One region of the Clostridium nitrophenolicum genome, then DNA from elsewhere that is predicted to be linked to it. Evidence: riboswitches for the same ligand, from Rfam matches in the RefSeq annotation. Region 1 holds a riboswitch; each other region holds the start of a gene.

Region 1 (11,229 bases):
TTGGCTGTTTTTCCAAGGATTTTTAATATTTCACTAAATTTAGCACCTTGAATTAATCCTCCAACAATTCCCGCTATAATAATTAATGATCCAGGATTGTTAATCCAAAGGAAGGTATATGAGTGATAGATTTTAACTGAAGTACTTATTTTAGATAAATTTTTACTTATTCCTGGGAACAGTGAACTTGTAAATATTATAACTACAAACACTAGTATAAATGGAATCCACGCCATAAATCCTTCTTTAAAGGATATTTGGTCAATATCTTTGGCTGCTTTATCCTTATGAAAGATCTTAGCCCAACCTATAGTTACAGCTAAACATACTACAGAGCCAAGTATCGCTGGAAGTTCAGCTCCCATGTATTTAGCAGCTAATACTTCTGGTATAGCGAAGGATAATCCAGATACTAAGGATATTCCCCAAACTCCTTTAATTGCTTTAACACTTTTGCCGGTAAGCATTACTAACACTACTGGTACAATAATAATTAGCAATGATAGCTGTAAGCCTACTGCATAACTTAGCATGCTTGGATCCAAATTTGTAAGTTTAGCAAGGGTTGATACTGGAAGTCCTATAGCACCGAAGGCTGTTGGTGTTGTATTTGCTATTAAACATATGATTGCAGCAAATATAGGATCGAATCCAAGTGCAGCCATAATACTAGCAGGAATTGCAACGGCTGTTCCGAAACCTGCAATGGCTTCAAGGAATCCACCAAATCCCCATGCAAGTATAAGAACTAAGATTCGCTGGTCAGTTGTAATACCAGTCATCATTCTTTTTATCAAATCCATACTTTTTGTATATAGAGATAAGTTGTAGATAAATACTGCTGCAATTATAACTATAATTATAGGCCAAAGGGCATTAGCAGCGCCTTCTACTCCTGCTCTTATAGCATCTACTGCAGGCATTTTCCATACTGTAATTGCTAGTAGCAGGGTTATTCCTAAAGTTACTGGTGTTGCTTTATGACCTGGTGTCTTTAATACTCCTAGTGAAATCATGAGCCAAACTATCGGTATTAATGCAATGAAAAATAGTAAGTAAATATTCATTTTTATCCCCCCAATAGAAATAGGTAATATGGTATGACCATTAATTGATTCGATTTTAGCATAATATTCACACTATTTCTATAATAGTTATTTCATTAACACCCTCTCGAAAATTGGGGAGATTTCTGTAAACGTTATACTAACAATATTGATATTTAATCATTTATAGTAAAAAATTTTAGAAAAACTTTTAAAAATTCTCTGAAGCCATTAAGTGAGGTTATTAAATTAACAGGTATGTTAAAATTACTATTAACTAAATAATTAAAGCTTCAGATTATTAAAGGGATAAAACTTATTTTTGATACTGTATCTCTAATTGAATTCGCCTTGGAAAAAATCGTGGTATTATGGTATGACCACTAATGCTATAATATCATATTATTTATTATATTTCTATAATTGTTATCAAAATAACAAGTATTTTGAATTATTAAAAAATATTTGTGTAGAAAAATGTCCTATATAAATTACAATTAGGCATATGAAAGAGAATAGACTAGCATACTGACTAGGTATTTTCTTTCATATGCCTTAAACAAAAGGATATCAGCTTATTATTAAAAAACTGATATCCTTTTAAAAGATTTAGAAATCTTTATAATATTCATTTGCAAAATCCAAATGCTTTTTCATGGCTTCTGCCGCTTTTTTTGAATTATGAGCTCTAAGAGCTTCATATATATCCTCATGCTGCTTAGACAATACCTCTCTATTATTTTCATCAACAAGTATTCTTTTTCTTGCTTCTTTTATAAATGAATCCATTAGAGAAGATATGGCATTTAAAATGTTAACAATCAAAAAATTTCTAGAAGCTTGTGCTATTTCGTAGTGAAACTTTTTATCTATTTTAACATTGTCGATTTCATTATTAGAACCTTTAAATGCTTTTATTAATATTTCTATATCATCTAGTTCCTCATTTGAGATTCTTTGAGCAGCAAGTGCCGCAGTTTCAACTTCAAGGATTTTTCTAATTTCTATAATTTCAGCAGGAGTACTTTCCTGAAGCATAAACATTATTGATAAAGGTTCAAACAAGCTATTTTCTACATTATTTCGTATATAATTACCTTCGCCCTGTCTACATTCTATTAATCCTATAATTTGAAGTGCTCTCAAGGCTTCTCTTATAGAAGTTCTACTCACTTGAAGGTGTTCAACTAACTCCCTTTCAGAAGGTAATTTATCCCCTTTTTTAAGATTGCCATCTACAATCATACTTTTAATTTGCTCTATTACTTGCTCATAAACCTTTGTACTTTTTATTGGTTTAAACAATTCAATCAAACCCCTTATCTCCATACAAAATTAATCGTATATAGTTTATGACTATTCTTTAATTGCCACTAGTTCAGTGTTGAAAGTATTATTCCAATTAGTATATATATGAAATAAGCTTACAACGTCCTGCTCGTTATACAAGAGAATTTTTTCTTTTTTCTCTTCAGGCATTCTAATTATATAGTCATTATCTTTTATAATTTTACTAAAAGTCTTAGCTAGATTAGATCCACTTATTACTTCTGTATCTCTAAAGATATTAAATTGTCTTTCTAAAGACTTTAATCCTATAGAGGTATTATTTTCTTTTTCATATTGTTTTTGCAGATCAATTTGGGTAAATTCTTCTTCAATAGCCAAGTCAACGTTGTATTTTTGGAATAGATAATTAATTACTGTAAAATCGTTATTACCTGAAAAAGTGACAATGTATTTTTTATTATATTTAGTTCTCATTAGATTAAAATAGTCCTTTGCAAGAAATAATATGCTTTTTACATCCACTTTATTTTCTATCATATATTGAGTTACTTCTAACTTTTGCTTTTGCTCATCATAATAACAACAACCAAAAACACCTACACAAATTGGTTTTTTATAAATATAATGCTCTAGGTCAAAAAAAATGGCATCCTTGTATAAATGACTATCTCCATTTATTACTAAAGAATTTTCTTCAGTTAGTTTTTCAACCTCTATGCTATTATGTCTTTCTATCACTATACCACTCTTTTCTAAATTAATTGTGCAAATTGCTATGTTGTTATATTATATCACTTTTTCATATAAAATTACATATAATATACTTTAAATTAGAATATGTCAATGCAATCTGCATTAAGATTATATACTACATCTTTTCTTTCAACTATAATTTGTACTCTTTTCTTAATTTCTTCATCATTTAAAACCTTCTTTAAAATTTCTCGCGTAGGATTTACGCATACAGGATATTTAACCATCTGCATCATTGAAAAATCTCCTGCTGTGTCTCCGTATGCATAACTTTGAGATATATCGATATTATATTTTTTTATTAACTCATTAATAGCTTTTTGCTTACTTTCACTATCCCACATTGGAAGAACCTCACCAGTATATACTTCATCTTTATCCATCAAGTATATTGCTCCCTTGTAATCATCAAAACCGTGTTTTATGGCCATTTCCCTAACAAGTTCTACAGGGCTTCCAGAAACGGTTATAACTTTATGACCTCTTTCTTTATGCCATTTTATTCTATCTCTAGTGAATGTATAAACCCTATCTCCTTTCTGAGATACCACATTTCGTGCTATGAATTCTATTTGTGATTTGTGAAGACCTTTTATTGCTTCTATATATATATCTGCCATCTTTAATAAATAATTATCATAGTTTCCTTGTCGTTTATCCCATTTTTCATACTCAGGCTTTACTTCTTTATACCATCTGTCTGAAGGTATTACCTCATACTTTACAAGTTTTTTAAAAACTTCAGCAATTAATCCTTCTCTATACAAAGTACCATCAATATCAAAAAAAGCTGCTATATTCATGTTTTCCTCCTTTTAGTCGGAACACTGGGTAATTTGCTTGTTTCCCTTCGGGTACTGGGTAACTTAACATTTTCGCTTCCGCTCACAAGTTACCCGTAAAAGTTCATTTAGAACTTTTACCTAGCAAATCACCCATTAAAGTCCATTTAGGACTTTAACCTCCTCGAAAATAACCATATATAATATTATTAAAATCAATATATGCTAACATAGTATAATGTTACACCTAAAAATAGATTATTCCAACTATAAATTTTTTCAATTAAAACTTTGCCTAAAATGAGCCTCAGATAAAATTATTATTCTATCTGAGGCTTATTTTATACAGTAACTACCGATATATTACTTAATGTAAGTTTTCTTCTATTTTATAAGTTTTTTATAGAGCATATTTCCTAAGCTTTGAAAAGCTTGAACCAAAAATATAAGCATTATTACAGTATAAATCATAACATCTGTCTTAAATCTATAATAACCATATTTTACGGCAACGTCACCTAATCCGCCGCCACCGATAGATCCAGCCATAGCTGAATAACCTACTACACTTATTACAGTTAATGTTATTCCAAGTATTATAGATGGCATTGCTTCCTTAAGCATAACCTTAAATATTATCTGAAAATTACTGGTTCCAAAAGATTTTGCCGCTTCTATTACGCCAGGATCAACTTCTTTCAATGCAGATTCTATGACTCTAGCTGCAAAAGGAGCTGCAGCAATTGTTAATGGAACTATGGCTGCTGTGGTACCAATTGTTTTACCTACAATAAATTTTGTAAAAGGAAATATTGCAATCATTAATATTATAAATGGAAATGATCTTAATAAATTTATAACTACATCAAGCACTTTATGAATTACTTTATTTGGTTTTAAACCTCCATCTTGTGTTAAAATTAACAATACTGCAGGTATAAATCCTAAAACCACTGCAAATACAGTAGAAACACAGACCATATATAAAGTTTCTGCCAAAGCAGGAAATAATATTTCATTAAATAACATTTATTCTACCTCCCAATTTATAGATTTTGAATTTAAGTAGTCGCAGATCTTCGTCTTATCATTTTCATCAATATTTATTACTAAGCTTCCAAGTATATCATCTCTAAACCTTTCTAATTTCCCCCATATTATTGAAAAATCTATATTTAGAGTTCTTGCCATAGATGTTATTATACTTTGCTCACTGATCTCTTTTGGAAAGAATATTCTTATGTTTAGTCCTGAAAGAGTAAGAGTTTTATCTTCGCCTAGTAATTTTTTTAAGTTGGTATCTGGTCTTAAAAATAAATCTTCTACATCTCCTACAGTTTTTACTTCACCAGCATCCATAATTGCAATTTTACTACATACTTCCTTTATTACTTCCATTTGGTGAGTTACGATGACTATTGTAATATTTAACTTTTCATTTATAGTCTTTAAAAGTTGTAGAATAGATTTTGTCGTGCTTGGGTCAAGAGCTGAAGTTGCTTCATCGCAAAGTAAAATTTTAGGATTTAGAGCTAGGGCTCTTGCTATTGCTACTCTTTGTTTCTGTCCACCACTCAACTCCCTGGGCATATTGTTCATTTTGTCTTCAAGCCCAACTAAGTTTAATAATCTCTCTACTCTATTTCTTATCTCAACTTTGTCCACACCCCAAACTTCTAATGGAAGTGCCACATTGTCAAAGACACTTTTTCTATTTAATAAGTTGAAACTTTGAAAAATCATGCCTAAATTTTTTCTAAAAACTCTAAGCTCTTTTTCTGCAAGTTCCTTAACTTCCTTATCCATTACTTGTATACTTCCAGTATCATAGGACTCTAATCCATTTAGACATCTTAGCAGCGTTGATTTACCTGCACCACTATGACCTATAATTCCAAATATCTCCCCCTCTTCTATATTTAAAGTTACATCTTTTAATACCATTTTTTCAGAAAAACTTTTGCTAACTACATTAATTTTTATCACTACTTTTCCTCCTTTAAACAATGATTATTTCATAAAAGTATTAATGTATAAAAAAATAAAAGCCCGAGGAAAACCTCGAGCTTAAAATTCGTAGATTCCTCTCATCTCCCAGCCTTCGCTGCAGGAATTAGCACCGTTGTATTACAAAAAAGTAACACCGGTTGCTGGGCTTCATAGGGCCAGTCCCTCCACCACTCTTGATAAGTTAGATTATGTATTTTATTTTGTTTTAATCATTATAACAGCATAAAAATTCAATGTCAACATTATTTGCTAGTTAACTTAAGAGTTACTACTATCATAAATATGAGTACACTTTAATGACTATCTACATATCTTTCTATGATGTTAATCTGATTCATATCTAATGAAATAAACTCACAGCCTATATAATAAAAGGATTCTTTAATGATAATTCTTTTCACTTCTGTAAGGCACCAGAAAGATGGATTATCTTCTATCTTTAGAGTAAAATTAATAAAATCACCTATTTGTAAAGCTATCTTACTTTCAATTAATATGCCAGTTTTTGATAGATTTATAGTTCTCATAATTGGTCCTTCAAATTTATATTGTTCATAAATACTTCTATTGTTTACCGCAGGATAATATATGTCTGCATAAAATTCTGCTCTATTAGCAAATCTTTTTTCTGAACTTTTATATATATAATCTCCATTTTTATATACTGTATTTTTAAAAATCATTGTATCCCTCTTCTATATAAGTTTATATACTGCAGCATATATTATACCATTATCTGTACCTTATATCTTCAATTTCTAACTATTTATTTAAAATATTTTTTAATAAAAATTAAATTTTGTCTTAAAAAATATAATTTTATAAAAACTTAAACATATATTTTAGTTATTATTGACATAGGATTCTAAAGATGATATTATTAACCTATAATAAATGATAATGATTTTCATTACGAGGTGGTAGAAATGAGTATTTGTGATTTAAGACCTGGACAAAAAGCTTTAATTGAAAATATAAGTGGAGATGAAAAACTGGCTAAGAGACTTCTTGCTTTAGGATGTATAGAAGGAACAGAGGTTGCATTAAAGACTGTTGCACCTTTTGGAGATCCTTTGATTATAAACTTAAGAGGATTTGATTTAGCAATACGTAAACAAGATGCTAAAAATATATTTATAACAAATTCCCGTTAAATTACACTTTTTAAGGAGGTTTTTAAATGATAACAGCAGCTTTGCTTGGCAACCCTAATGTGGGTAAAACTTCTCTTTTTAATCTTCTCACTGGTTCAAACCAATATGTAGGAAACTGGGCTGGAGTAACAGTAGAAAAGAAAGAAGGTTTCATTAATAATAATATAAAGGTAATAGATTTACCTGGTATTTATGCCATGGATACATATTCTAATGAAGAAAAAATTGCGAAAAACTATTTACTTGATGGAAATGCAGACGTAATTATAAATATAGTCGATGCGTCTAACCTAGAAAGAAATTTATATTTAACTACTCAGCTTAAAGAATTTAATAAACCTATAATTCTAGTTCTTAATATGGTAGATGTAGCGGAGTCTAAAGGTATTAAAATTGATTATTCTTGTTTATCTAAAGAGCTAAACGTTAAGATTTTACCTATAGTAGCTTCCAAAGGCAAAGGTATTGATGAGTTAAAAAATTTGTTGATTGGTGGCGATTTTTTACAAGCCTCAACTGATAATGGTTATCAATTTCAGCATGAAAAAGAAGCATATACCTACATAAGTAGTATCTTAGGCAATTGTTTATCTTATAGTAAAACGGAGTCTGTTTCAATAACTGAAAAAATAGATAAAATTATGCTTAATAAATTTTTAGCCTACCCTATCTTCTTTGGCATATTAGCATTAATTTTTCAATTTACCTTCAGCTGGGTGGGACAACCTATAGCAGACACACTTAGCGATTTCCTAGATAATTCTATGATTCCTTTTTTACATCAAGCGTTATCTAGTACTAGTCCTTGGTTCAGTTCATTGTTAATAGATGGTATTGTTGGAGGAGTAGGTTCTGTAGTAGTATTTCTACCTGTTATCCTTGCTCTTTTTCTCGGAATATCATTTCTTGAAGATAGCGGATATATGGCAAGAGCAGCTTTTATAATGGATAAATTAATGAGAAAAGCTGGACTATCTGGAAAGGCATTTATTCCACTAATAGTTAGTTTTGGATGTTCAGTGCCTGGAATAATGTCTGCTAGGACTCTTGAAAGTGAAAAAGATAGGAAACTTGCTGCACTTTTAGCACCACTTATGTCTTGTAATGCGAGGCTTCCAGTGTATGCCATGTTTACTTCCGTATTCTTTGGAGGAAAAGAAACTCTAGTAGTGCTATCACTTTATATCATGGGAATATTTTTATCTTTTATAATAGGTATAATATTTAAAAATACTTTATTTAAAAAGGAAGAAGAGCCTTTTATAATAGAACTTCCTGAGTACAAAATGCCTGAGTTTAAACATGTTATGATTCATACATGGGATAAAGGAAAAGGATTTTTGAAAAAAGCTGGCGGTATAATATTTGCAGTGTCCGTAATAATTTGGTTTTTATCTAATTTTAATTTACAGGGAATGACTGAAATGAATAATAGTATCTTAGCATCCATTGGTAAGGCTATAGCACCATTATTTGCACCTTTAGGCTTTGGTACTTGGCAAAATTCAGTTTCCTTACTTACAGGCCTTATGGCTAAGGAAGTTGTTCTAAGCAGTATGGGTGTTATTTATGGAGGAAATTTAGAAACTTCTTTAGCACATGGATTTACCCCTCTATCTGCTTATGCATTTTTAGTTTTTGTATTGCTATATACTCCATGTATTTCAGCTATTGCAACCATGAAAAAAGAATACGGTAAAAAGATGGCTGCATTTTCGTTAACTTATCAATTTGTACTTGCATGGATTGTATCCTTTATAGTATTTAGAATAGGTTCTTTATTATAAGATTAAATATTAATTGTGGAGGTGTTGGAATTGGCAGTAGAAATTATAGTTACCTCTATTATAGTTATAGCTGCAGTTTGCATATTCTATAGAAGCTTAAAGAAAAAAGGTTCGGGTAATTGTGATTGTGGTTCTTGCAGTAGCAGTAGCCACTGTCCTAGTTGTAAAGACTCAAATGAATAATGTAAATAAAAAAATCTGTCTTAATCATATTAAGACAGATTTTTTTACATATTATATTTAACAACCTTTTATAATTAATATATTAGATAAGCCATAATTATTTACGGTAGGTTTCAATAAAGTAATCAACTATATTTTCCATAGTAGCTAAGCCTAATATGGTATTGTTATCCATTATTGGTATAGCAATTATGTCATTTTTCCTTAATCTTTCTGCAATCTCAATAACATCTTCATCTTTTGATGCAGTTATAACCTTTTTAGTCATTACCCATTCTACTGGACAAGTATCATAATGTCCCTGATCCATTAAAAATCTATATATATCTGCTTTTACTATCATTCCTACCAATGATCCGCTATCATCTACTACCGGTGCACCATTGATATTGTTATCATTCATTATCTCTAACGCCTTAATTAAAGTATCATTTGGACTTAATCTAATAATGTCGTAAGTTATTATTTTACTTAACATAAATATCCCCCTTTTATATAATTTAAATTATAAGTCATAAAATATATAGGATATAATAAACAAAGTTAAACTTTAATAGCTGTTATTTATTATATTGCTTAACTCGTTACAATCTCTACAACCTTTTAATATTTGATCTATGATTCTAGATGCGGCTTTTTTTGACATTCTCTCTAAATCTATATCCAATGAAATATTGTTTTTGCTCAATAGACTTTTTAAATATCTTAGCTGTTTCTCAGTAATTACATTTTCTCTAATTAGGTTTTTGTTATTTTCAATATTAAAAATAAACTCATGAATTTTAGGTAAGCTTAAAACATCTTCATAATTATGAAGCATAATTATATTTTTTAATCTATCTTCCCCTGTTAATAAAAACTCCTTGTATAGATCTACACTTATTCCGCCGTCTATTTGGTCCTCTCTCTTTATTCCTATATATTTTTCTACACCTTTTAAATTACATCTCTCTATTCCAAGCTGTTTATAGTAAGGCCTAATGATTCTATATAAATCAACGTGATTTTTAGGGGTATTAAGAGCTACATTATGTTTTTCCATTCTGTTTATTATAAATGGTTCGTCAAAGGCAATTCCATTATAAGAACACCAAGTATTGTACTCTTTTAGATCTATTAAAAAATTATACAGTATTTCTTCTTCCTCTTCCAGACATTCAGCATAATACTGCTTTATACAAAAATTTCTCTCATCATTAAATTTACCAAATGATATTAATATTATATTGTCGTCATCTTTATCAAAACCTGTAGTTTCTATATCAAAATACGCTACACTATCCATACCATAGTCACTGAATATATTTTTATTTATCTTCAGTAACTCATTACACTCTCTAATTAACATTATAATCCTCCAAACTATTGCTACTACATATCACAAATTTAAAATAGGATCATTAATTTTATCATATAATTAAATTAACTTATAATATCTATTATATAATAATGTAGTATATTTGAAAACTCTATAAAAGGCAATGAATAAAAATCCATCGCCTTTTATAGATAAATATTACATTTTTTCTACTACTTGTATTCCAATCAAACCTAACCCATTTTTTAGCACTTGGCAGGTTGCTTCCACTAACTTTAATCTAGCATTCTTTGTAGCTTCATCTTCTGCATTCATAATGCTGTGAGCATTATAGAACTTATTAAATCCTTTAGCAACCTCTATTAAATATCTTGTTACTATAAAAGGCTCTAATCTCTCTATAGAATTTAGTATAGCTTTATTAAAACCTTCAAGAGACTTTGCAAGTTCAAATTCTTCGCTAGAATTTAATTTGCTATAGTCTACTTCTACATTAACTTCTCCTGCTCTTCTAAGTATACTCTTTCCTCTTGCATAACTGTATTGTACGTATGGACCAGTCTCACCATCGAAGCTTAATATTTCACTCCAGTCAAATACTATATCTTTTTCCCTGCTGTTTTTTAAATATGCAAATATTACTGCACCTATACCTACTTTTTTTGCTACATCTTCCTTATTATCAAGATCAGGATTTTTTTCATTTATTATTTGTAATGTTTTTTCAATAGATTCATTTAATAAATCCTCTAGCAATACAACATCACCTTTTCTTGTAGATAGTTTCTTATCTGCGAATCTTACAAGACCATAAGAAACATGCTTACATAAATCTGCCCAATCGTTACCCATAAGCTTTAATGTAGTAAATACTTGATTAAAGTGAAGAGACTGACCTGCTCCAAC
Region 2 (11,229 bases), 2.5 Mb from region 1:
AATCTATAAAGAACTTTCCTACATCACCATTAGGTCCATTTTTAATTTTAGAAATTGCATCTATATTCCAACCTGCATTTTTAGGTACAGTAGTTACTATATTAAATCCCGAGTTTTTAATTAGCAATTGATCTCCTAAAAAATTTATTCCTATAAGATATTCACCTGTACCAACCTTCTGCGCAGGAGTGTACCCATTAATTGTAAACTGACCTACATTAGCTTTTATTCCTTTTAATATCTTTTCAGCTTTTTCATCCCCTAAGCTTTGAAATAAGGACGCTATCATGGTATAAGCTGTTCCAGATGTATTAGGATCTGGCATTACTATCTCCCCTTTATACAAAGGATTTAGTAAATCATCATAGGTTTTAGGCATTTCTAGCCCTTTAGAAGCAAACTGCTCATCCCACCTATCCTTATTAACAGCAATAGATAAAGGCACCACTTCAAAACCAACCCAATATCCCTGACTATCTTTATATTCCTTTTTAATACTATCATAGTTTTTAGAAAAATATTTTTCTGAAAGTCTTTCATTTTTCATTAGTGCATGAGCATCACAGGTTCCTCCCATAAATATATCTGCCTTTGGATACTTTTTCTCTGCTCTAACCCTAGCTACTGCTTCTTCAGTAGGCATTCTCATATATTCATAGGTACAGCCTGTTCTCTCTTTAAAAAGCTCCAAAAGAGCTCTTCCCACCTCATCTCTAGAAGCTACATACACTACCAAGTGCTTTCCCCTTAAATCAGGATAACCATCTTTATAGACTACTCCTAAAGAGTTCTTACCGCAAGCTGCCGCACTTAAAGATATCGCTATTATGAAAACAAAACAAATAAATTTTTTAAACTTCATGTACACTTCCTCCTCAGCTAAAAGTTAACCAGTAAAATTGCTATTGATTTTTTCACATATATCCTTTAAATTTCCTTTCATGTATACATGCCTTCCATTTTCATCGCCCATATATTGAACAACAAAAAAGTCATCATATACATCGATATTTACCACATTATAACTTTTAGTCTTTAGAAGATTATTATCTTCTTCATCAATATAAACCTTAACATGAGCTATAGCCTCTTCTTTCTCTGCCGTTAAAGTCATAATTTCCTTATCACTGTTAACCTTTACCGACTTATTTATTATATTCTTTATAGTTTCCTTATCGGCATTCCCTAGATTCTTGCTATGTTTATTAGAGCTTACTACAATTACTCTATTTCGAGAATTTATAAACTGTCCTATGTTATAAGGAGAGTAAAGATATCCTAGTAGATTATTTCTTAAGCTGCTTATCATAGGTAGCTTGTAACTATTATAGTAGGTATGATCGTTTAACCTTAGTACATCACTTATTTCGAATTCATCTTTCATACCATTTAAATAATATATACTTCCTTTGACCTTAATTTCAGTTCCTCTAGTAACATAGTTTTCTTGTCCAGAAGAATCAGTTGTGATTTCATTTATTAAATTCCATATATTTTTTATAGAATTTTCATCTTCTAAAATGTAATTACCTAACTTTTCATTAGTAATTTCAATTTTTACAGGTATAGACATATTGATCTTTTTTATTACTTCTTCTTTATCCTGTATTATTGTAACTTTGTTATATAAAACACCGTAATTCAAATTCACAATTACAGTACAAAGAAGCAAAATAATGCTATATACACCTATAATCTTATACCTTATCTTAACTTTTTTCATTGCTTAATCCTCCCGATGATAGGGAAACTAACTAGAAAGTTAACTGACCGCCAAGCACCCCTATATAAATCTTTTCTATATCTTAAATGTGAGCTTTACTGCTGTCCACTTTCTCTTTTCGCTAAAAATCTCTATGTTACCCTCTTGTTTTTTCATTATTTCTTTACATATAGAAAGTCCTAAACCATTTCCGCTTTTACTTCTGGAATTTACTTTATTTACTCTATAAATAGGTTGAAAAAGCTTGTCTAAATGTTCTTTTTCTATCCCTGTGCCATCATCTATAATACTAGCTATTACATTATAATCTTCTCTTTCTATTCTTATGGTAATACTTGTACATTCGCTATACTTTATAGAATTGTCTAGCAAATTTAAAATAACCTGTTTAGTTTTATCCCTATCTATAAATAAATCTACGTCAAATAATTCTTTTATTACTTCTATATCATACTTCTCTAATCTTGGCTGTATCAGGCTTAGAGCTTCTTCTATAACTTCTTTTATATTACTGTTTGTCCTGTTAACTGTAAATTCCGCTTTACCTAACCTTGATAAATCCAGCAGTTCTTCTACTAGCTTTAAGAGCCTTTCACCCTCTTTTTTTATATAAACTAAACTCTCCTCTATTTCCCCCTTGTCCTCTAACCTTGGTATTAAATCCGAATATCCTATGATAGCCGTTAAGGGAGTTTTAAACTCATGAGTCACGTTATCTAAAAAATCCTTCTGCTTTCGCTTCTCTTCCTTTAAACTTTCTATATATTTCTTTATACTTTGAGACATTACATTAAAAGTCTCAGCTAAATCCTCTATCTCGTCTCCACTTTTAATATTTATCTTATTTTCGTATTCTCCGGCTGCCACCTTTTCAGAGGCACACTTAAGCTTTTTTATAGGTTCTGCTATATTTTCAGAGAAAATACTACTTAATAACCATGATATTAAAACTGATGTTAAAGCTATAATTCCCATAACTATAAACATATTGTTTATGATTTTTTCACCGCTGTCCACAGCATAAACATATCTTACAGAACCCAAAGTATTATTATTTGAATATATAGGGCTAGAAAACAATACATATATTTGCCCATCTACTTTTTTAACCACATAAGCTTTGTTTCCCTTTATGGCATTATTTATATCCTCATCATATAAACTAACACTGTTCATAATAGAGTCTGCTAGAATTTGTCCAGTTTTATCGTACATTTGTACCCTAAACCTTAGTTTATTAGACAGATATGCATTAATAAGAGGAGCTTTAGTAATGAAATTAGTTTCGGAACTTGTTTCTTTGTCTTTTTCTATATAATTCGATATATATAATTGTGTGCTATAACTTTCCTTAGTTAAAAAATCAATAGAACTTTTTATAACATTGCTGTATAAGGTATTTATTGTTATTACATATATAAATGTTATTATAGGGACTAGTATTCCCATGTTCATAAGCATAATCTTAGTCTTTATCTTTAAGTTTATTTTTTTCACTAAAGCACATCCTTAACTATTTTATAATTCTAATCTATAGCCTACTCCGTAAATAGTCTTAAGTCCTTCTGAATAAGGACTTAACTTTTTCCTAAGCCTTTGTATAAGTATATCAACTGCTCTAGTATTTCCTTCATATTCATATCCCCATACCTTATCTAAAAGTTCCTCTCTTGTAAAAACTTTATTGTGATTTTCCATCATTAAAAGTAGCGTATTAAACTCTTTATAGGTAGTATTAACTTCTTTTCCATCTATAAATATCTTTCTTTCATCTTTTAATACTTTTATAGATTTTATGTTTATTTCATTATTTTTCTTTTTTGTTTCATTATCTTTTTTCTTTAATCTTTTTGTTATAGCTTTTATTCTTAAAATAAGTTCTGTACTGTTAAAAGGCTTTGTTATATAATCATCTGCACCTAGCTGCAGACCTAAAAGCCTATCATTTATTTGACTTTTTGCAGTAAGCATTATCACAGGAATCTCGTTGTTTATTTGTTGAAATCTTTGTATAATTTCATGTCCACTTATATCTGGCAGCATAATGTCTAGTATAACTAAATCAGGCTTCTCTCTTTTAAATTTTTCTACAGCTTCCATTCCTGTCATACTTGTGGTTACTTCATATCCTTCTAGCTTTAAATTCATTCTTATTAAATTAACAATACTTTTTTCATCATCTACTACTAATACTTTCATACGAATAGCCTCCATATATTGGTTTTGTAAACAAGCTTAAATTCACAAAGACTATTTTAACATATTTTGAATTTATAAATAAAAAAATAGTAGCCCCAACTACAATTGGTTGCTACTATTTTAAGCTATTTATAGGAAAACTAACTAGAAAGTTAACTTATGCGAAGGGATATGTTTCCAAAGCTGAAGGTAGATTTAAAAACTTTGTGTCAGTCTTAGTGAAGGGTTTTAAGACAACCTTAGAACCTTAGATAGTGTTTGAGCTGAGCGAGTTTATCTAAGTTCTTAGGTCGTCTAAAACACAAGCTTTAGACTGACTAAAAGTTTTTAACGAACTGAAGCTTGGAAACATAGACCGGAGTATAAGTTAACTTTCGGCCTAATAACCCTATATTAAATTCTTAACTAAAAATATCTTCTGCAATTCTTACTGATTCTCTTGCATCTCTTGCATAGAAATCTGCTCCAATCATTTGAGCATATTCCTCATTTAATACTGCTCCCCCTACGAAGACCTTACATTTAAGATTATTTTCTCTTAGTGCCTCTACGGTTTTTTTCATATTTATAACTGTAGTAGTCATAAGCGCACTTAATCCTACAAGCTTTATATTATCTTCTTTTACAGCTTCGACTACTTTCTCTATTGGTACATCTTTTCCCAGATCAATAACTTTAAATCCGTAGTTTTCTAAAAGAACCTTAACAATATTTTTACCGATATCATGGATATCTCCTTTAACTGTTGCTAAAACTATCTTACCTTTTTCTATATTATTTTTTCCGCTTTTAATCATGTTTTCTTTAATGACTTCAAAGGATTTCTTAACAGTTTCTGCAGACTGAATAAGCTGCGGCAAGAATATTTCTTTTTCATCATACTGCTCACCTACATAGTCCAAAGCAGGTATAATATACCCATTTACTATCTCCATAGGATCTTTCGTCTTTAAAAGCTCTTCAGTACTTAATACTGCTTCCGCTTCCATTCCATCAACTATTATTTGCTTTAAATCCTTAGCGCTTTCCCCGGAAATAGTTTTTATTTGCTTTTCACTTTTCGTCTCAAGACCTTTAGCTGAATATTTATTAATATAATTCTTGCCTTCCTTATCTATGTTTGCAAGTGCTTCAAATGCATGTATTGTTGCCTTCATTTCCTCATCAGCACTGTTTATAATTGGCAGATCAAGTCCTGCTTGAAGTGCCAATGCGAGAAATGTTCTATTTAATAGATCTCTTCTTGGCATGCCATAGGATATATTGCTTACTCCAAGGACAGTTTTAACTCCAAGCTTTTCTTTAACCAACTTTATGGCTTTTACAGTTTCTAAAACTTCTTTCTGCTGCGCTGAAACAGTTAGCGCAAGGCAGTCGATAATTATGTCTTTCTTATCTATTCCATAATTTCTAGCTTCATTAACTATTTTTTCTGCTATTTCTAATCTTCCTTCAGCGGTATCTGGAATACCATTTTCATCTATAGTAAGAGCTATAACGCATCCACCATATTTTTTAACTATAGGAAATACCTTTTTCATAATCTCTTCTTTTCCATTTACAGAGTTTATAATTGGTCTACCATTATAAACTCTAGCACCTGCCTCTAATACTTCTGGATTTGGACTGTCAATGTCAATAGGGAGCTGCACTACCTTTTGAATAGCTTTCACCGCTTTAATCATCATTTTTCTTTCATCAATTTCTGGCAAACCTACATTTAAGCCTATAATAGCTGCTCCTTCTTCTTTCTGTTTTACAGCCTCGGCCTGTATATAGCTAACGCCTTCTTCTTTAAGTTCTTGTTTGTAACGTTTTTTCCCTGTAGGATTTATTCTTTCACCAACAAGGTTTATCTTGCCATCTAAGATTATAGTTTCAGTACCAGAACAAATTGCCGTAAAGTTCTTAGGCTCCCTTTCTAAAGGTAGTAGTCCTTCTACAGCCTTTAAGGATTCCTTTATAAACTCAGGATTTGTGCCGCAGCATCCACCAAAAATTTGCACACCCTTCTGTGCCATAATTCTTATATATTTAGCAAATTCATTAGGTTCTATATCATAAACAGTTTTTTCTCCATCATATCTTGGAAGGCCAGCGTTAGGTTGAACCATTACAGGAATAGATGCATATAGTAGAATTTCATCTATAATAGGCATAAGTTCTTTAGGCCCCAAAGAACAGTTTACTCCGAGTGCATCAACTCCTAACCCCTCTAGTACAAATACCATAGTCTTTGGATCTGTGCCCATTAACGTTCTACCATCCTGTTGAAAAGTCATTGTACAAAATACAGGAAGTGAACTATTCTCTTTTACCGCAAGTACAGCAGCCTTAACTTCATACAAATCAGACATAGTTTCTATTAGAATTAAGTCCGCACCTGCTTTTTCTCCAATTATCACTTGTTTTTTAAACAACTCATAAGCTGTTCCAAAGCTTAGAGTACCTGTTGGTTCCATAATTAATCCAGTTGGACCTATATCCAGCGCTACTAATTTGTCACCAGCTGCTTCTCTTGCAATATTCACTCCTGCAGTAATTACCTGTTCAATAGAGTATTCATAGGAACTGTACTTTAATTCATTTGCTCCAAAAGTGTTTGTAATAACTATATCTGAACCTGCATTAATATACTGCTTGTGTACTTTCTTTATTATTTCCGGATTTGTTATATTAAGAGTCTCTGGCAGCTCCCCAACCTTAAGTCCCTCTTTCTGAAGCATAGTTCCCATAGCTCCATCGAAAAATACAAATTTATTATTAAATCTATCTCTTAATAAAGTTTTAAATGTCATAAAAAACCTCTCCCTTTTTACTTTGTTTATATTAGGAATTAACTATCTTACGAAGTTCCTGTATATTTTCCATAATTTCTTTTACAGCATTATGTTTATTCATAGTATATAAATGTATCCCTTGAACATCATTACTTATTAAATCAACAATTTGTTCGGAAGTATATGCTATTCCCGCCTCTTTTAGTGCCTCAGGGCTATGCTCATATTTATCCATGATTCTTTTAATTTTTTGTGGAATAACTGCACCAGATAGGGTTGCTATACGTTCTATTTGTTTTTTATCTAATACAGGTATAATGCCTGTAACAATTGGAACATTTATATTATTTTTATACAACTCTTCTCTAAAATTATAAAAGTTATCATTATCAAAGAAAAGCTGAGTAATTAAAAAATCTGCGCCTTTTTCTACTTTTTCTTTAAGATACTCTATATTTTTTCCTATATCAGCACATTCCACATGTCCCTCTGGATAAGCTGCTGCAGATATGCTAAAATCTTTTCTTTGTGCTATCTCATAAATTAAATCCTTCGCATACTTAAAACTTTCTTTAATTTTAAAATCCTTAGGAATATCTCCTCTTAAAGCAAGCACATTACTAATATTATTTAATTTTAAATCATCTAAAATACTATTAATCTCTTCTCTAGAGGAAGTTATACATGTAAGGTGTGCTATAGTTTCTATGTCGTATTTATTTTTTATAATTGAAGCAAGTTCGATTGTTCTACTTCTGCTGCTTCCTCCTGCACCATAGGTTACACTAATAAAATCAGGGTTTAACTTTTTTAATTCTTCAATAGTGCTATTAATACCTTCAAAATTTTTATCATCCTTAGGTGGAAATAGCTCAAAAGAAATAGTCAATCTTTTATTTAAAAATATATCTTTAATAAACATATACAATTCTCCTTTACTTTTAACGATTAAATAAAATGAAACTCCTTCTCCTTTCGTCGAATGAGTACTCACTTAGTAAGCGATCATCTCAAAATCATAGATTTTGGATGCCTGCTTATAATAAAAAGGCTACTTTCCCATAAGAAAAGTAGCCTTAAATATCTTTTTGGAGACTTCCAAGCTATTTTCTTATCTATCAGAATAAAAAATATTCTGCAGGAATTGACACCGATACATTCAAAATTAATGCCGGTTGTCGGGCTTCATAGGGCCAGTCCCTCCACCGCTCTTGATAAGAACTTTTTATTTAATTCCATTTAACGCTAATAATAATACTTATTAGTTTGGTTGTCAATATATTTTTTCTACGACTTATTTTAAATCATTAAATAAGTACTAACCAAGGCATTAGTTGTTCTTAATAAGCTACGTATTTTTAATAAAATGCTAATTGAAGTTTTGTGATTTTTCACTAAATTATTTAATTCACAAAATAGCATATGCATAATTATTTAATTAATTAAATAATTTTTTAGTATGAAATTTCCAATTAAATCAAGGCTTGATGCAAGTTTTGAAATTTTTCATTTCAATTATTTTCAAAAATTGTATTGACAAAGTATAGTAATTCCTGTTATGATTTCATCAATCGAATACGGAACTTCTTATCAAGAGAGGCTGAGGGACTGGCCCTATGACGCCCGGCAACCTGAATATTTATTATTCAACGGTGCTAATTCCAGCAGGTTAAATACCTGAGAGATGAGGAGCTGGGGAGAAAGTGTATCTTCTTGCAGTCTCATCTGCGAGAAGATTTTTTTATTTTAAATTTACAATTAAGCTAAATCTAGCTTCATCCCTTTATAAATTACAAAACTTTAATATAGAAGTTCCGTCCAAAATTAATTTAAAAACAAATTATTTTTTAGGAGGAATTAACAATGACAAAGAAATTATCCTTTGACACTCTTCAAATACATGGAGGACAACAGGTAGATAGTGCTACCAAATCAAGAGCATTACCAATATATCAAACAACTTCTTATGTTTTCGACGATGCACAAGATGCTGCAGACTTATTTGATTTAAAAAAATTTGGAAATATATATACACGTTTAGGTAATCCAACAAATGACGTTTTTGAGCAAAGAGTTGCCTTACTCGAAGGCGGTGTTGGAGCTGTAGCTACTGCTTCAGGAATGGCAGCAATCACTTATTCAATATTAAACATCGCTGGTTCAGGAGACGAAATAGTTGCTGCTGCAACTCTTTATGGTGGTACTTATTCCCTATTCGTTCATACCTTTAAGAATTTTGGAATTAAGGTTAATCTTGTAGATCCAGACAACCTAGATGAGCTTGAAAAAGCTATAAATGAAAAAACAAAAGCCGTTTATATAGAAAGTATAGGCAACCCAGGAATCAACATAATTGACATTGAAGCTGTTGCTGATATTGCTCATAAGAATGGTATCCCTCTAATTGTTGATAATACCTTTGCATCACCATATCTTTTAAAGCCAATTGAATTTGGTGCTGATATTGTTGTACACTCCGCTACTAAATTTATTGGTGGTCATGGTACATCAATAGGTGGTGTAGTTGTTGATTCAGGAAAATTCAATTGGGATAACGGAAAATTCCCTGGTCTTATAGAACCAGATGAAAGCTATCACGGACTTAAATATGTAGAAACCTTTGGAAACCTAGCATATATCCTAAAGGTTAGAACAGCTCTTTTAAGAGACTTAGGGGCAGCTATCTCTCCATTTAACTCATTCTTATTAACGCTTGGACTTGAAACTTTATCCTTAAGAGTTCAAAGACACGTAGATAACGCTAAAAAGGTCGCAGAATTTTTAAGCAATCACCCTAAGGTAGAATGGGTAAACTATCCTGGATTAGAAGGAAATAAATATTATGATCTAGCTAAAAAATATCTTCCAAAGGGACCTGGTTCTATATTCACCTTTGGAGTAAAAGGTGGAGCTGAGGCAGGCAAAAAAGTAATAAGCCTAGTAGAAATATTCTCACACCTAGCTAATGTTGGAGATGCTAAATCACTAATAATTCATCCTGCTTCTACAACTCACTCTCAGCTTGATGAAGAGCAGTTGCTACAAGCAGGAGTTAAGCCTGAGCTTATAAGAATTTCCATAGGTATTGAAGATGCAGATGATTTAATTGCTGATCTTGAAAATGCACTAAATCAAATTTAAATATAAAAATTTTGTGACACAAAATTTTTATCAATTGACAGAGGACAATTGACAATTGACAGTGAAGGAAGAAAACCTACCATCACTGTCCTCTGTCCTCTGTCAATTGTCCTCTTAAAGATTTTTAATTGGAGGTATGTACCTTGAGTGAGTTTACTTATAAGAAAGATGGTTTTAAGGAATATTTAACTTTCAGCCAAGACCAAAGTTTCCTTCTTGAAAGTGGAAAAACCTTTGGTCCTATAACTATATGCTTTGAAACTTATGGTAAATTAAATAGAGATAAGAATAACTGTATACTTATAACTCATGCTTTAACTGGAGATTCTCATGTAGCCAGTCATGATGAATTCGGCAATGCTGGTTGGTGGGAGGATTTTGTTGGACCTGGTAAAATATTTGATACTAATAAGTATTTTATAATATGTTCGAATGTCCTTGGCGGATGCAGTGGTTCCACCGGTCCTTCATCCATAAATCCGGAAACTAATGAACCTTATGGTATAGATTTTCCCATAATTACAGTTAAAGATATAGTTAATGCTCAAAGAAAACTCTTTGATTATTTGAACATTGACCATATCCTAGCGGTAGTCGGTGGTTCATTGGGCGGCATGCAGTCACTTCAGTGGTCAGTTTCTTATCCTAATTTTATGGATGGAATTATAAATTTAGCTGCCCCACTTAATTTAAGTACAGAAGCAATAGGAATTAATCATATTATGAGAAAGTCCATTATGTGGGACCCTAACTGGAATAATGGAAATTACTACGGTTCAGACTTCCCTGCCAATGGTTTATCTATAGCAAGAATGATTGCTATGTTAACTTATCAAACTAGAGATTTGATAGATAAAAAATTTGGAAGAAAAATTAAAAATAATATAGATGACTTTTTTAAAAGCTTTGATGCTGAATTTGAAATAGATAGTTATTTGAGTTATCAAGGAGAAAAACTTGTACAAAGATTTGACGCAAACACCTACTTATATTTTACCCGTGCAATGGATTTATTTGATCTTAGATACGAATATGGATCTTATGCAAAAGCACTAAGTCGCATTAAAGCTAAGTTTTTACTTGTAGCTATAAGCTCCGATACTCTTTTTAATATAAGTGAACTTAGAAAAGCAAAAGATATACTAAAATTAAGCAGTGTAGACCTTGAATACAATGAAATTCAATCCGATTATGGTCATGATTCTTTTTTAGTAGAAGTAGATAAATATAAAGATTGCATATCAAATTTTCTTGACACACTGCATGACGAAGTAAACTATAGAGAAACCTGGAAAGAATTTGAGTATTCTACCGGTAATATTTAATTTATAAATATTTTATTATAATTCATAAAATAAGGAGGTATTTTTAATGGCATCAATAGCA
Region 3 (11,229 bases), 2.2 Mb from region 1:
ATAATGCATTAGCAGTTCCAGTGAAAAGAGTACTTATAACAACATATAGTGCTCCAACTATGCCTATTATAGGAACTACAGGATATAATGGAACCTTATATGAATCTTGTGGTATAAGGTGTTTGAAATTCTTTCTTAATTTAAATACACCCGCTATGCCAAGTATAAAAAATAACCATATAACAAATACTGCTAAGTCAGTTAAAGTATCAAAAGATCCAGATAAAGCATATATACAAGCTAGTATGCTTTCAAATATAAGTGCATTAGCAGGAATCGCTTGTCTTTCAGTTAACTTTCTAAAGAAGCTTTTAAATATAAATATATTATCTATAGCCATAGCATAAGGTATTCTTGCACCAGTCATTATAAATGCGCTTAAGCATCCAGTGATAGAAATTAAAATACCTGCTGCGATAAGCTTTTCTCCTACTGGCCCAAATAGTATAACAGCCGCATCGGAAGCTACTTTTTTAGACGCGGCAACATCAGCTACTGACATTGTATTAATTATTGCTAAATTAACACCTAAGTATGCTATAGTAATAATAATCAAGCCTACGACTATAGCTTTTGGTAAATCTTTAGCAGGATTTTTCATTTCTTCAGCCATATTAGCCACTGCAACCCATCCTTCATAAGCAAACAGAACTCCTAAAAGCGCAGCCCCAAAACCTGCTCCAGTACTCGCTGAAGTTGTCATTGGAGTAAATTCATGAACTTTTCCCATAGCAAAACCACATACAATAATTACAGCTATAGGTATAAGCTTTCCAATAGTAAATACTGCCGCAAATTTGGCTCCAAACTTAGTAGAAATAAGATTTACAATAGTAAGAAATATAATGAGTCCTATAGCTACCGCTTTTCGGCCTGCTGGCGATAAATCTATAAAGCTTGTACATTGCGTCGCAAAAACTACTGCTAAAGCTGCTGACACCCCTGGATAGTATATAAGTGTTTGTACCCAACCAAGTAAAAATGCATATTTTTCCCCATACAATTCTCTTAAGTAAACAAATAACCCACCTGCTTTAGGAATAGCGGAACCTATTTCAGCAATAGTAAGCGCTCCAGCTACCGTTATTATACATCCAACTATCCAAGCAAGAATTCCAAGCCCTGGCGCTCCAGAATTTTTGAATACAGATGACGGCTTAAAGAAAACACCACTTCCGATAACTATACCGACTACAAGCAGTGTCGCCTGCATGAGGTTAATCTCTCTTTTTAGAATCGGCGTATTTTCTTTTCCTTCCATAAACAATTCCCCCTTTTTATTAATATATGTTATGGAATTCTACATACTACTTAATTTCTATCCCCAATTCTTTTAAAGTTTCAATGACAAATTCTCTATTTGATCTTGTATCATCCATTAAGAACTGTATATCTTCTTCACTTGCACTTGTTGCTCCTACATGTTTTGCAGCATTCTTAATATATGATTTTCTTAATTTATTCATATCTGCGAACCTAGTTTTTATATGTGATGGATGCTCTGGAAGAATTATATTTATCCCTGCTTTTTCCTCATTACTATTACCAAATTTAATTTCTATTCCATTTGCTTTGGCAAATGCTAATTGTGGCAATGGATGTTTTCCTGCTCCAGTATATTCGGTTTCCTGAACTACTATAACTTTGTCTTCATCTAATTCTCTAGCTAAAGCAAAAGCCGCTGTTAAGGATGTGTTTCCTGCTGGCCCTCTTTCCATTCCCTCTAAATTAGCTAGAACCTCTGTCATATAGAATACTTCCCCTTGTTTAACATTTAAAAACTCTTCCATATATCTTAATGTTCTTGCTGCACTTCTTGGAACATCAGAATGATCTGGATTAGTTGCATAAGGAACGCCAAACCCAGTATGACCAGTTGTAAAGGATTTCTTATTAAAATCTTTATCAGAAGCCATATGTAGTCCTGATAAATCAACACTTGCTCCATAAATCTTTGTACTTACTGCTCCTGCTTTTATAAGTCCTCTAGCAGTTCCGGTTAAGTTTCCACCACCTGCTTGAGTTGCAATAACGTAGTCTGGATCTCTCCCTAACATATCCCTGCACTGTATTGCTATTTCATAACCAAGAGACTCAACACCTGCTATTCCATAGTTAGAATAAAGAGATGCATTAAAATATCCTGTTTCTTCTAATACTCTTAGATAAGTGTAAAAAAGTTCTGGTCCCACAGATAGCTGAATTACCTCTGCTCCTAATGATTCGCACTTTCTCTGCTTTTCCAATATCTCTGGTTGTCCAACTTTCTTTGAATCATAACACTCCTGTACAATTATACATTTTAAGTTTCTTATCGCTGCTTGAGACGCAACAGCTGCACCGTAGTTTCCACTGGTTGAAGCAGCAATTCCTTTATATCCAAGCTTTTTAGCTTGATATGCTGAAATTGATGCTCTTCTATCTTTGAAACTTCCCGATGGATTACATTGTTCATCTTTTACAAATATTCTTGCTCCTTTACCTTTTTCAGCAGTCTTTTTCGCTAAGGCAGTTAGATTTTTCAACTCCAAAAGAGGTGTATTCCCAACTCCTACCTCTCTCTGTATTTTTATTATATCTTCTAACGTATATCCAATATCATTCATCATTTTTTCATAATCGAAAGCAATTCCGCCAGATTCGTATTTTGAATAATCAACACCTGTTGCATTTTTTATTATTTCTGTATTTCTTCCAATAACAGCTGAATAACTATTATCCTTAACCATTAGTCTTCACCTTCCTTCAAAATACTTCTAACTTGTATGCCAACTCTTAAAAGTTCTGGAACATATTCATCTCCAAAGCTATGAATATATTTTGGATTAACTTCAACAAGTTCTCCTTTCACTTGTCTTCCAGTTAAAGTTGTTACAGAAACTATATCTCCAAAATTAGAGTCATCATTTAAAAATCCCTTTACCCACATTTCAAGTGGAACCTTCTTCGTGTCTTCTGGAATCTTCCCCGTCCTTTCTTGAGCCTTTAATACTATGCTGTGGATTTGGACCCAATCACCTTTCTTTGCTTTTGCCCCCATGCAAAATTCCCCTTTCTATTTTTTATTTTTAGCAAACCTATACAACATGTATTTATTTTTTGTTTTCCTAAATACACATTATATACTTATGAGAAATTATCCCACTTATTACAATTAATCACAAATGCGATTATAGTTCAATAATTTCCAGCAAAAAAATTTACATAAATGAATTTTCCCATAAACACTCCTTCAAAATTCTCAAAATAATTTTAAATCTATTTTTATATTAAAAGCAATTTTATAATCATATGTTTAATTATGGAGAAATAATTATTAAAGTTACTCAAGTTACTCTATACTAGCAAAAATAGTTTTCCTATTAAGGAGGTAGGATATGAATTTTTCACAAAGAGAAAAAAATTATTCCTTATACTTGTCAGTATTTTTTATAGTTGTCTTATTCATTTTTAGCGTTAAAATATATTTCCATAAGCTTACTAATGAGAAATCATTCAATTTTAACACTAATCTATCTTCAGAATTTAACTCAGGCCTACTGATTAGTTTTAGAAATGACTTAGATAAGGATACAAGCACTTATAGAACCTTATGGATTACACCTGATAGTAATAATAATTTAAAAATTATAAATGAAATAAATTTTGTCGTTGTTCCTCATAAGAATAGCCTTTGGAGAATTGAACCTGTTAGATATAACTTCACAAATACAGAGGACTATATTGAATATCTTGTGGCCAATGATTTTGGAGATGGATACACTCCTGAAACCTTCCAGTATAAATTCAGCACCTATAGAAGCAAACTAACTTTCGTTGATAAGAATTACGTTGGAGTTTCTACATATATAATTTCACATGATGGTAATAAATATTACCGTGATAACACCTGTGCTGTAATAGATTTAGAGAATCTGACAAACTATAAAAGTACAGAAAACAAGGTCACTATGAAAGATATATTTAGTGAAAAATCTATACCTATTATAAACAAATATAGGAATCAAAAAATAAACTTAGGGGAATGTTCCGAAAAAAATGCTATAAATACTACATCCGGTGAATTTTGGAACATCGGAAGAAAGGACGGTAGATGGGTGCCTCAAATAGCAAAAACCTTTAAATGCGCTACGTATAATAATTATATTTTATTCAAAACAGAGCTCTATTTACCTCAAAGTGTATCTTCAAATAATGAATTATATACAAACTATAAGTCTATCGTAAAAACATTTCCTGATACAGAAGATGTAATTTCATCACCGAACAAGGATATGGTTGGTATATTTACATCTAATAAGCTAACTATGTATCCATATTCTAATGGTGCTTTTGGTAACCCAGCTCTAGAGCTAGAATTAGGTAAAAATGAAACTATGATTATGGCTCAGTGGGCTAGCGGAAAAGAAATCAAAGAATGGACAGATTCAATAAAAAAATACTGTTCCGAAAATTAATTTTTTCGGAACAGTATTTTACCAATTTCCTGAAGAACCTCCACCGCCAGAGCTCCCACCGCCAAATCCGCCATAGCCTCCCCCACCGGGACCTCCCCCGCCTCTTCCTCTTGGGCCTCCGCCCCAAAAAGAATTCCAAAAAATTGCATAAAGTAGAAATCTAGTTATTCTAGCTCTGTTTAATATGATATCAAGAGCAAAGATGCCCAAAATAATATATATAATAATAGGGTTTATAACTTTCACCTTTTGCTGCTGGGTAACATCCTTAACTTCTCTATTCCCTTGTAGAGTAATATTGTATTCCTTAGCTATATCTTTTGCAAAAATTGAATAAGCATTACTTAATCCCTCACTATATTTGTTTTCCTTGAAAAGTGGTACTGCCGTATTATTCATAACTCTAGCAGAATATATGTCAGTTATTGTCCCCTCTAGTTCTCTGCCTACTTCTACTCTCCACTTTCTATCATTTACTGATAATAATATTAAGAGCCCATTATCCTTACCTTTTTGGCCTATACCCCAAGTTCTGAAAAGTTCATTAGAATATGATTCTATATCTCTTCCTTTCAATGAATCTATTATAACTATGGTCATTTGAGCACTAGTTTTACTTTCTAATTCACTGCCAAGTGATACAATATAGTTTTTAGTATTATCATCAACAATTCCAACATAATCATTTATATATTTCAAATTCGTTGGATTAGGTATATTTGAAACTCCCTTTATAATATTAGGCGAAAATAAATTAAAAATTAAGATAAAGATAAAAAACAATTTAGTTATTTTAAAATTATTTTTTATTTTTTCCATGTATGTTTACCTTTTATGTACCTTACAATAGCTAGATTATAGCTTAAATCTCTCTTTGATTCTAAGCTATAAAATCAAGCTATTTTGTAAAGTCCACCTTTGGAACTTCCTGTGCCCCTTCACTCGCCTTATAGTATGGTCTTGGAGTGAAACCATACATACTTGATATTATAGAATTGGGAAATCTTTTTATTGATGTATTATAATTATTTACATTAGTATTATAATCCTGTCTAGCAATAGCTATCCTATTTTCAGTCCCTTCCAAGGCTACAGATAAATCTTTAAAATTTTGACTAGACTTTAGCTCTGGATACCTTTCGACTACAACTAGCAATCTTGAAAGTGCTGTTGATAGCTGAGCATCTGCATTTGCTTTGTCAGAAATATTTTGTGCCCCTGCTAGTCTAGACCTTGCATTAGCAACATCGGTAAATATTTTTTGTTCCTGTGAAGCATATCCTTTAACAGTTTGCACCAAATTGGGGATTAAATCAGATCTTCTTTGAAGTTGTGTATCTATATTAGATTGTGCTGCATCCACTCTTTGTTCAAGTCCTACTATAGAGTTATAACTACCTATTAAAGGTAAAAATATAATCGCAAGTATACCTAAAATAATCAAAAATACTTTTAGCCCTTTATTCATTTATTTCACCACCATGTTAGGATATTAGTATATTTATTTTAAGGATTTTTTAAATAAATATACTAAATAAAAAAGGCCATTTTCTTAAATTAAGAAAAATGGCCTTTAGCAGCAAAAATTCATATTTTCTTTTAATATATAAGTAAAAAATTGAAAAACCTCTTTTATCACTACTATAACTGACAAAAAGGTTGTATTTGTTGAACATTATAAAAATGAGTTCTTATAAACTATTGTTTATTTAAATAAAGTACATAAAATTATTTACTTCATTTTTATATTTGTTAACTAAATTCTCTAATGTAATATTATCAAAATAATCATTAATATTTTTATTTATTACATTCCATAAGTTTTCATTTATGCATCTTTCTAAATCATCCGCAGCATTTGTATTACTAACATCTACTAAATCTAGATCTCCTTCTAGAGTTCTTAATATTTCCCCAATAGTTATTGTATTGGTAGACTTTGATAGAGTATAGCCCCCTTGAGCCCCTTTTCTTCCTATAACTAAACCACTTTTTCTTAGTGTTGAAAAAATTTGTTCTAAATATCCTTCTGAAATATTTTGCCTTTCCGAAATACTCTTTAATGTAACTACTTCAGAATTAGAATACATAGCAATATCAATAAGTGCCTTTAACCCATATCTACCTTTTGTTGAAATTTTCACGTAATCACCTTTCTTACTATTCTATATTTTAAATAGCATTATCACATACCAATATTATTATATAAATAGAAGATTCAAAAATCAATTTTTTAATTTTATATCAACAAAACGTATTTTAAAATACTCTAGAAATAAAATAAAAGTACACTTTTACACTAATTGCTTTATAAAACTAAAGACCGCTAATAAAAAACAACTAACTTCTATCTCGATGTAGAAATAGAAGTTAGTTTACATAGTTTTGCCCTGTTTCTTATGTATTAAACCAATTCTCCTTGACATAAGTCCACCCATTCAGCATTAGTAAATCTTCGAATATTTTCTGGAGATATTTTCAATGCAGTTGTTCGTGAACCAGCAGCTGGATATACAAAATCAAAATCTTTTATGGATACATCTACATAAACTTCTAAAGGATTTTTTAAACCAAATGGACATACTCCACCTACTGGATGGCCAGTTATCTCTTCCACTTCATTGAAATCAAGCATCTTAGCTTTTGTTTTAAAAAAACTCCTAAATTTTTTATTGTCTATTCTAGCGTCACCACGAGTTACAACTAATATATCCTTCTCCTTTAATTTGAATGCCAGCGTCTTAGCAATAAGTTTAGCTTCTACTCCTATAACTTGCGCGGCCAGCTCCACTGTAGCTCCACTGTCCTCTAATTCAAAGACTGGGTCTTCCAGATTTCTTTCCTTAAAAAAATTTCTTACATTTTCTACACTCACTTTAATAGCCTCCTTTTTATGTTTCAAAGCCCCATTGTAATTTTATTAAATCTTATTTTTGATAACTTCACCAATTATTTTAAAGCCTTTCTCTATGTCTTCTTTACTTACTCTTGAAAACCCTAATCTTAGAGTATTGTATCCTCTATTATCTGTATAAAAGATATCCCCTGGTGTAAAAATAATTCCATTCTCATAGCATTTCTCTAGAACTTCTCTAGATTTAATATCATTCAATTCTATGAAAATATGAAGACCACCTTCTCCAAAAAGCTTATTAAATGGAATATATTTTTTAGCACATTCTACTGCAAACTCATATTTCTCTTTATAAACTTTTCTAGCTTTTTTAATATACTTTTCAAAGTTTCCTCCACTAAGATAATCATAAAAGATAGCCTGATCTAGTGAGGACGTGTGAATATTCCTGCTTCTTTTTACGCTTTCTAAGTAGTCTATAAGCTTCTTATCAGCTAGAATCCATCCCACTCTTATTCCTGGAAAAAGTATTTTTGAAAAGCTTCCTATATATATTACACTATTTCCCTCACCACTTAATGATGCAATAGGTGAAACATGTGCTCCTGAATATCTAAGTTCTTCATTAAATCCATCCTCAATTATAGGTACATTATGGACTTTTAGAGCCTTATATACCTCAACTCTTTTTTCTACTGACATTACTACACCGGTAGGATTATGATATGATGGTATAAAATAAGATAATTTAATTTTGTTTTTTGAAAGCTTTTCTTTTAATTTATCTATACTGACACCATCATCTTCCATGTCTACCCCTATGACTTCTAAACCATGAAGTTTCATAATTTTTATAGCAGTATTATGAGTAGGATTTTCACATAATATTTTATCTCCTTTTTCAGTTAGACTGGATAATATTAAATTGAAACCCTCAGTAAAACCATTTGTAATAAGTATATCTTTACCTTCGATATTTGCACCTTTATTACTCATATATTTAAATAAGTATTCGATTAAAGGCTTATATCCCTGAGCATAGCCATAATTTAATATCTTCTCCCCTTCTATTGAAATTCTATTTAGGAAGGATTTTTTGAACTCCTCCACATCAAAAAGACTTTCATCAGGGGCTATACTTTTAAAGGATATCATACCTTTTTTCCACTTTGTTTCATGTTTTATTATATCCAGTTCTTCTGAAGCTTTTGCATAGCTATTTATATGACTACTCCAATCTACGGTCCATTTTTCCTGAAAGTTCACTTTTACATCTGATACAAAAGCTCCCTTTCCTTTTTCCATATATATAAAACCTTCCTCTTGGAGAAACTCATAAGCATTAATCACAGTATTTCTGCTGACATTTAGAATTGAAGCTAATTCCCTAGTTGATGGAAGTTTCTCTCCACTTCTTAACATTCCTCTAAGTATCAACTCACTTATATGGTCTTTTAGCTGTATATACACAGGTGTGTTTTTATCTAATTTTATATCAATAAACATAAATTTTCACCTCAATTATATTTTCACATAAATGAGGTGATAAATAAAGATTTCTAGCTAAAAACCTATGTTAAAATGCTGGTATTATACTTCCTTTGTATTTATCTTCTATATACTTTTTAACTTCTGGTGAATTTAATGCTTTAGATAAAGCTTGAATGTATGGTTTGTCTTTATCTTTCTTTCTAACTGCAATTACATTAGCATATGGTGAATCTTTTGATTCTATTGCAATAGCATCTTTAGTAGGATTTAGGTTTGCTTGAATTGCATAGTTCGTATTGATAACTGCAGCATCTACATCATCTAAAACTCTTGGAAGTTGTGGTGCATCAAGTTCTTTAATTTTAATATTCTTTTTGTTTTCAGTTATATCTAATTTAGATATTAGCTCTCCATCCTTTAACTTTATAAGTCCAGCACTTTGTAGTACTTTTAATGCTCTTGCTCCATTAGTTGGATCATTTGGTATAGCTATTTCAGCACCATCTTTAAGCTCTTCTAACTTTTTAGCCTTCTTTGAATATACTCCCATTGGCTCTATATGAACTTTAACTGTATAGTCTAATTCAGTATGTTTTTCTTCATTAAACTTAGTTAAATAAGGTATATGCTGAAAGAAGTTTGCATCAAGTTCTCCATCATTTAAAGCTGTATTTGGTGTTACATAATCAGTAAACTCAACGATTTGAAGATCGTAGCCTTCTTTTTGAAGTATTGGTTTTACTTGTTCAAGTATCTCTTTATGTGGTACAGGCGTTGCACCTATTTTTATCACTTTTTTAGTATCCTTATTAGATGATTCCTCTTTTTTCTCTCCACATCCTACTAATGCAAAAACAAAAATTAATGATATAACAATTGATATAATCTTTTTCATAATTAAATTACCTCCTAGTATTTTAGTCTTAATAAATCAAATTTTAGTTTATCCGATGTCTATCGCCACTAACATCCCAACTTCTTAAAGTTGGGGATAAGTGGCGCTACGACCCTGGATAACGGCTTCTAAGCTTCAGATGGAGTTTAAAACTCCACCTGAATCCAAGAATCCTGTTTATATGGTTTTGCAAAATCTCTACCTTCAAAGGCAGAAACAGCTATTTTTAACGGCTAAGATGGACTTACTAGCAATTATAAGAATATAAATATTTTTTCGGCCGGCCATATTCTTATGAATTGCAAAATTAAAAGCCCGAGGAAAACCTCGAGCTTGAAACTCATCGTTATCCTCATCTCTCAGCCTTCGCTGCTGGAATTGGCACCAATGTATTATATAAAATAATACTGGTTGCCGGGCTTCATAGGGCCAGTCCCTCCGCCTCTCTTGATAAGTAAGAATTGTTATTCAATTTATTAATTTACATTATAATAATCTAAAAGCTGCATGTCAACACTTTTTCATAAAAAAATCTCCTCATATTCTGAGGAGAGTCTTTGATCTTGTAATCATTACTATCTACTTAGATTAAGTTTTAATTACCTTACTTCTTTTAATGAAATTTCTGTTATTTGATCTAATAATTCAGTAAATGACATGTTTACAGCCTTAGCACTCTTAGGAAAAAGACTATTTTTAGTCATTCCTGGAAGCGTATTAAGTTCAAGTATATAAGGTACTCCATCTTTTATTATCATATCAACTCTTACATATACATTGCACTTTAAAACCTTCCAGCAATCTAATGCCATCTCCTCTATTTTCTTTTGAAGACCTTCTTCAAACTGAACTATAATTTCATCTGAGCCACCATCAGCATATTTTGCTGTGTAATCAAAGAATTCTGCCTTTGGCTTTATAGCAATTATAGGCATCATTTTTCCATCTAGTATACAGCAAGTTATTTCATCACCTTTTATATACTTTTCTATCATAACTTCGTTATCATAGTCTAACGCTAGTCTTACTGCGTTTTCTACATCTTCTTTTTTCTTAATTAAGTTTGTAGCTACGCTAGAACCACCACTGTTTGGTTTAACAAACACAGGATATCCCATTTTGTCTATATAATCATAGTCTATTTCTTCTACGCTTCTAACGCATAGCCAATCTGCAGTGTTAATTCCTGTTGATCTTAATACCTTTTTAGTTATATCCTTATTCATACATACACCGCTGGTCAAAGGTCCACAACCTGTGTATGGAACATCCATTGTTTCGAGTACAGCTTGAATTATACCATCTTCTCCAAACTTACCATGAAGCGCAATAAATGCAACGTCTATATCTTTAGCTTTATCTATTATGTCATCTTTTTTATCTATAACAATAGGAACAACCTCATATTTATTCTTATCAAAATAGTTCACTATTTCCCTTCCTGAATTTAAAGACACTTCTCTCTCGGAAGATATGCCTCCCATAATAACTCCTATCTTCATTTTTTATTCCTCCATCAATTATTTTTACTC

What was found. A riboswitch is a leader RNA that binds a small molecule or an ion and turns the genes downstream of it on or off. The one in region 1 is predicted to bind S-adenosylmethionine.
Region 2: it holds a riboswitch for S-adenosylmethionine, as region 1 does, so the genes downstream of both, ACZ5N4_RS01655 (O-acetylhomoserine aminocarboxypropyltransferase/cysteine synthase family protein) here and ACZ5N4_RS13440 (methionine ABC transporter ATP-binding protein) in region 1, are expected to answer to the same signal.
Region 3: it holds a riboswitch for S-adenosylmethionine, as region 1 does, so the genes downstream of both, ACZ5N4_RS02865 (MetQ/NlpA family ABC transporter substrate-binding protein) here and ACZ5N4_RS13440 (methionine ABC transporter ATP-binding protein) in region 1, are expected to answer to the same signal.

The regions. Positions count from the first base shown of each region.
Region 1 is NZ_AP042469.1:2,841,517-2,852,745, forward strand. It holds gene ACZ5N4_RS13415 (L-lactate permease) at 1-1,067, opposite strand, end outside; gene ACZ5N4_RS13420 (FadR/GntR family transcriptional regulator) at 1,656-2,351, opposite strand; gene ACZ5N4_RS13425 (ribonuclease H-like domain-containing protein) at 2,403-3,053, opposite strand; gene ACZ5N4_RS13430 (HAD-IB family hydrolase) at 3,167-3,892, opposite strand; gene ACZ5N4_RS13435 (methionine ABC transporter permease) at 4,256-4,900, opposite strand; gene ACZ5N4_RS13440 (methionine ABC transporter ATP-binding protein) at 4,901-5,857, opposite strand; SAM riboswitch class I at 5,956-6,064, opposite strand; gene ACZ5N4_RS13445 (PilZ domain-containing protein) at 6,175-6,564, opposite strand; gene ACZ5N4_RS13450 (FeoA family protein) at 6,808-7,035, shown strand; gene feoB (ferrous iron transport protein B) at 7,062-8,822, shown strand; gene ACZ5N4_RS13460 (FeoB-associated Cys-rich membrane protein) at 8,853-9,005, shown strand; gene ACZ5N4_RS13465 (CBS domain-containing protein) at 9,103-9,483, opposite strand; gene ACZ5N4_RS13470 (ribonuclease H-like domain-containing protein) at 9,556-10,353, opposite strand; gene argS (arginine--tRNA ligase) at 10,522-11,229, opposite strand, start outside.
Region 2 is NZ_AP042469.1:358,663-369,891, reverse strand. It holds gene ACZ5N4_RS01685 (ABC transporter substrate-binding protein) at 1-862, opposite strand, end outside; gene ACZ5N4_RS01680 (DUF3919 family protein) at 887-1,723, opposite strand; gene ACZ5N4_RS01675 (sensor histidine kinase) at 1,799-3,220, opposite strand; gene ACZ5N4_RS01670 (response regulator transcription factor) at 3,242-3,922, opposite strand; gene ACZ5N4_RS01665 (homocysteine S-methyltransferase family protein) at 4,324-6,720, opposite strand; gene metF (methylenetetrahydrofolate reductase [NAD(P)H]) at 6,752-7,624, opposite strand; SAM riboswitch class I at 7,811-7,923, opposite strand; SAM riboswitch class I at 8,287-8,393, shown strand; gene ACZ5N4_RS01655 (O-acetylhomoserine aminocarboxypropyltransferase/cysteine synthase family protein) at 8,566-9,843, shown strand; gene metX (homoserine O-acetyltransferase MetX) at 9,987-11,168, shown strand; gene ACZ5N4_RS01645 (homoserine dehydrogenase) at 11,215-11,229, shown strand, end outside.
Region 3 is NZ_AP042469.1:633,228-644,456, reverse strand. It holds gene ACZ5N4_RS02910 (APC family permease) at 1-1,261, opposite strand, end outside; gene ortB (2-amino-4-oxopentanoate thiolase subunit OrtB) at 1,308-2,729, opposite strand; gene ortA (2-amino-4-oxopentanoate thiolase subunit OrtA) at 2,729-3,040, opposite strand; gene ACZ5N4_RS02895 (hypothetical protein) at 3,378-4,457, shown strand; gene ACZ5N4_RS02890 (TPM domain-containing protein) at 4,476-5,276, opposite strand; gene ACZ5N4_RS02885 (LemA family protein) at 5,356-5,925, opposite strand; gene ACZ5N4_RS02880 (RrF2 family transcriptional regulator) at 6,167-6,601, opposite strand; gene ACZ5N4_RS02875 (YbaK/EbsC family protein) at 6,862-7,332, opposite strand; gene pdxR (MocR-like pyridoxine biosynthesis transcription factor PdxR) at 7,378-8,817, opposite strand; gene ACZ5N4_RS02865 (MetQ/NlpA family ABC transporter substrate-binding protein) at 8,888-9,700, opposite strand; SAM riboswitch class I at 10,047-10,154, opposite strand; gene ACZ5N4_RS02860 (D-alanine--D-alanine ligase) at 10,297-11,199, opposite strand.